Regions from separate parts of the Streptomyces cadmiisoli genome, predicted to be linked through region 1. Evidence: riboswitches for the same ligand, from Rfam matches in the RefSeq annotation. Region 1 holds a riboswitch; the other holds the start of a gene.
The links. A riboswitch is a leader RNA that binds a small molecule or an ion and turns the genes downstream of it on or off. The one in region 1 is predicted to bind glycine.

Region 1 (2,388 bases):
GCGGTCCCGGGCGGCGGCGACGACGTCGGCGGCGCGGCCCGGCACCCGCGCGGTCAGCGTGTCGAAGTAGGCACCGTGGACGATCTCGACGCCCGCCGCACCGAGCCCGGCGGCAAGCAGGGAGGCGTAGCGGTGCGTGCGGCGGGCGATCGCCCTGAGCCCGTCGGGTCCGTGGTAGACGGCGTACATGCCGGCCATCACGGCGAGCAGCACCTGCGCGGTGCAGATGTTGCTGGTCGCCTTCTCACGGCGGATGTGCTGCTCACGCGTCTGCAGCGCGAGCCGGTAGGCCCTGTTGCCGTCGGCGTCGACGGAGACGCCGACGAGGCGGCCGGGCAGGCTGCGGGCGAACTTCTCGTGCACCGCCATGTAGCCGGCGTGCGGACCGCCGAAGCCCATCGGCACGCCGAACCGCTGCGTCGTACCCACCGCGATGTCCGCGCCGAGCTCGCCCGGCGACTTCAGCAGCGTCAGCGCGAGCAGGTCGGCGGCGACGGTGACCAGCGCGCCCAGCTCGTGCGCCCGGTCGATCACCGGCTTGAGGTCTCGCACCGCGCCGGAGGCACCCGGGTACTGGATCAGCACGCCGTTGATCTCGCGCTCGGCGATCTCGGCGGGGATGCCGCCGGAGAGGTCAGCGACGACGACCTCGACGCCGGTCGGCTCGGCGCGGGTCCGGATCACGGCGATGGTCTGCGGGAACGCGTCCGCGTCGACCAGGAACAGGCCCTTCTTGTTCTTGCCCATGCGCAGGGACAGAGCCATCGCCTCGGCGGCGGCCGTGCCCTCGTCGAGCAGCGAGGCACCCGAGGTCGGCAGACCCGTGAGGTCGGCGACCACGGTCTGGAAGTTCAGCAGCGCCTCGAGCCGCCCCTGCGAGATCTCCGGCTGGTACGGCGTGTAGGCCGTGTACCAGGACGGGTTCTCCATGACGTTGCGCAGGATGACGGGCGGCGTGAACGTGCCGTAGTACCCGAGTCCGATCATGGAGTCGAGGACCTGGTTGCGGTCGGCCAGGGAGCGCAGCTCGGCCAGCACCTCGGCCTCGGTGCGGGCGCCCGGCAGGTCCAGGGCGTCGGAGTTCTTGATCACATCCGGGACCGCGGCGGCGGTGAGCTCGTCGAGCGAGCCGTAGCCGACCTGCGCGAGCATCTTGGCCCGCGCCTCCTGGTCGGGCCCGATGTGGCGCTGCTCGAACGGTGTCCCCTGTTCGAGCTCGGCGAGCGGAATGCGATGGGCGGTCATGGCGGAGGCCTCCTGGTCTGACGCGACCTTCGAGGGACACCCCGGCACGGGTGCCCCGACGGCCTCCCCCTCTGTCATCACAACCTGAGAGCTTCACCGGGTCGCCGAAGGGACGACCGGCTTGCACCGTCGGTGAGAGCGGGAGCCGTGGACACCCGCTCTGCTTTCCAGAGTGACCTCGTCCGTGCGGTACAGGGGCCTGAGAGATTCCGGGGAGGATTTGCTCCTTCGGCGCCTCCGATGGTGTCTGGAGGACTCTCCCGCGCGGGGTCAGCAGCCGCTTGTCAGACTACCAGCGAGGTCAATGTCGGTGCCTTCGAGTGGCCGCGCCGCCCAATGTGCTCTTTCGTAGTGCTTACGAATGAGTTGCGACCACGTGGAGGGCCCGTGCAGACCGAGATCGATCCGCGCAACCTGATCGGCCGCAAGGCGTTCGACCGCAGCGGCAACAAGATCGGGACCATCGACGAGGTGTACCTCGACGACGCGACCGGTGTGCCGGAGTGGGCTGCGATACGCACGGGGCTGTTCAGCAGGGATGCCTTCGTGCCGCTGGAACCCAGCGAACTGATCGAGGGCAGTCTGCACGTCCCCTTCGAGCGCACGCTGATCAAGGAGGCCCCCGACTTCGGGGTCGGCCGCCACCTCTCGCCGGACCAGGAGCTCCAGCTCTACCACCACTACGGCCTCGACGTGGCCTCCCCGCCCGGCCTCCCGGACCACGACTTCGGCAAACTGGCCGGCACGGACGAACCCTGACCCGGACGTCGCTGCCCACCCGTCCCCGTTCGGCGGCACCCGCCCCCCACGCGCCACCGCCAAGCCGCTGCACTGCCGCGCCGCTACGCCCCTACGCCCCTACGCCCCTACGCCCCTACGCCGACGAACGGTCCTGCCCTTCCGCATCCGCCGCCTCGTCGGGTCTTCGTGCGACCAGTGGCAGCGGGTCCGCCGGCTCCAGTGCCGGATCGTCGGTCCGGAAGGTCCGCACCCGCCCGGGCACCGAGTCGGGTGTCTCGAAGCGCACGGTGACCCTCCCCAGCCCGCTGCCCTGCACCCACCCGTGCCCGTGCTCGGTGTGGAGCACGTCGTGCCCGGCGGGCCACCGCCGCTCCACCGGCCGGGTGGCACCGTCGGCCGACT
Region 2 (2,388 bases), 4.2 Mb from region 1:
GGAGTGCTGATGAATGAAGAACTGCTGGGAGCCGCGGGCGAGCGGGCACGGTGTGCCGAGCGTCACGCCGACTCGGACAGAGTGCTACTTCTGCCGCTTGTAGAAAGGCAGCGCCACGACCTCGTACGGCTCGTGGCTGCCCCGGATGTCCACGCCCACACCGGCCGAGCCCGGCGCCGCGTGCGCGGCGTCGACGTACGCCATCGCGATCGGCTTGCCCAGCGTGGGGGAGGGGGCACCGGAGGTGACCTCGCCGATCACCTCGCCGCCGGCGACCACGGGGTACCCGGCGCGCGGCACCCGGCGGCCCTCGGCGACCAGGCCGACCAGGACCCGCGGCGGCCGGGACTCGGCGCGCTCGGCGGCCTCACGCAGCGCCTCCCGCCCCACGAAGTCGCCCTCCTTCTCGAACTTCACCACGCGGCCGAGCCCGGCGTCGAACGGCGTCAGCGACGTCGACAGCTCGTGCCCGTACAGCGGCATGCCCGCCTCCAGGCGCAGCGTGTCCCGGCAGGACAGCCCGCACGGGGTCAGACCGACGTCGCGGCCGGCCTCGGTCAGCGCCTGCCACAGCTCCACGGCGTGCTCCGGCTTCACGAACAGCTCGAAGCCGTCCTCGCCGGTGTAGCCGGTGCGCGCGATCAGCGCGGGCACGCCGGCGACGGTGCCCGGCAGGCCCGCGTAGTACTTCAGGCCGTCGAGGTCGGCGTCGGTGACCGACTTCAGGATGCCGGGGGACTCGGGGCCCTGGACGGCGATCAGGGCGTAGGCGTCCCGGTCGTCGCGCACGGCGGCGTCGAAGCCCTCGGCGCGCTCGGTCAGGGCGTCCAGCACCACCTGGGCGTTCGAGGCGTTGGCCACGACCATGTACTCGGTGTCGGCGAGCCGGTAGACGATCAGGTCGTCCAGGATGCCGCCGTCCTCGCGGCAGATCATCGTGTAGCGGGCGCGGCCGGGCCGGACGCCGCCGATGTTGCCGACCAGGGCGTGGTCCAGCAGGTCGGCGGCCTGCGGGCCGGTCACGGTGATCTCGCCCATGTGCGAGAGGTCGAACAGCCCGGCCCGGGTGCGGACGGCGAGGTGCTCGTCGCGCTCGGAGCCGTAGCGCAGGGGCATGTCCCAGCCGGCGAAGTCGGTCATCGTCGCGCCCAGCGAGCGATGCAGGGCATCGAGCGCGGTGCGGCGGAGCGAAGTACTGCTCATCGGTCGGTCTCCCAGGGGATGGGGTCCCCACGCCGGCGGAGCCGAGCACGGGGATGGGCGAGGTCGTTCCTCCCCATCTGTCATCGGAACCTGAGAGGTTCGCCATGACCGCGGACGGGTCCTGGCTTGCACCTTGGGTGGGGCCGCCCGATACGGCGGCCCGCTTTTCAGATGTGCCTCGCCCGCGCGGTAAGGGGGCCTGAGAGATTCAAGGGAGGGACTTGCTCCTTCGGCGCCCCGACGGCAGTGCTGCCGGGGACTCTCCCGCGCGGATTCAAACGGCCGGTATGCAGTTGGCGCGCACATCATTGCACGCATCCGCTCGCTGCGGCAGGGTCGCCCTACCGGGCCTTCACCGGCCCGCGCACCACGGCCGCACGGTTTCGGCACGGTGGCCACGACACGCTGTAGCAGCCCTGTTGCGGTAAGGGAACGTAAACGCGAGGTCCGCGGATTACCTTCTCTTTACACTCAACGGGGATGGGAACTCGTGAACCGCCCCAGGGGAGGACGATCACGGTGAACAGGATCACGGCGTACGCGACCGCTTCGGGATTCGCGCTGCCCAAGCAACCGACCGCACCGGCCCGGGAGGAGTGCGCCGCGTCGGCGTCGCCCGTCGTCCGCGACCTGCGCGACCGCGGGGGCCGCAGCCCGCACGCGCTGCTGTTCGGCCCACGCGACCTGGTCGTGGTCACGGGCCTGCCCGGCAGCGGCAAGTCCACCTTGATGCGGCGGGCGGTGCGCGCCCGGCGCATCGACTCCCAGGACGTCCGGGACCGCTGGGACGACCGGCTGCCGGACCGGATCCCGTACGCGGTCTACCGCCCCCTGGTCCGCCTCGCCCACTACGCCGGACTGCGCAGCGCCCTGCGCACCGGCGAGGGAGTCGTCGTCCACGACTGCGGTACGCAGGCCTGGGTGCGCGCCTGGCTGGCCCGTGAGGCGCGCCGCCGGGGCGGCACCCTGCATCTGCTGCTGCTGGACGTCACGCCCGAGGAGGCCCTGGCCGGCCAGCGCGAGCGGGGCCGCGGAGTCTCGCGGTACGCGTTCGCGCGGCACCGCCGGGCCGCCGCCCGCCTCGTGCGCCGGGCCGAGCGCGGCCGGTTGCCGCGCGGCTGCGCCGCCGCGGTCCTGCTCGACCGCGCGGCGGCGGACACCCTGCGCCGCATCGGCTTCACGGGC

Region 2: another riboswitch for glycine. It lies ahead of gcvT (glycine cleavage system aminomethyltransferase GcvT); the one in region 1 lies ahead of gcvP (aminomethyl-transferring glycine dehydrogenase).

What each region holds. Positions count from the first base shown of each region.
Region 1 is NZ_CP030073.1:7,247,099-7,249,486, reverse strand. Features, by position in the region: gene gcvP (aminomethyl-transferring glycine dehydrogenase) at 1-1,245, opposite strand, end outside; glycine riboswitch at 1,423-1,518, opposite strand; gene DN051_RS31890 (PRC-barrel domain-containing protein) at 1,633-2,004, shown strand; gene DN051_RS31885 (DNA polymerase IV) at 2,120-2,388, opposite strand, start outside.
Region 2 is NZ_CP030073.1:3,080,536-3,082,923, reverse strand. Features, by position in the region: gene gcvT (glycine cleavage system aminomethyltransferase GcvT) at 85-1,203, opposite strand; glycine riboswitch at 1,271-1,380, opposite strand; glycine riboswitch at 1,381-1,480, opposite strand; gene DN051_RS12905 (AAA family ATPase) at 1,723-2,388, shown strand, end outside.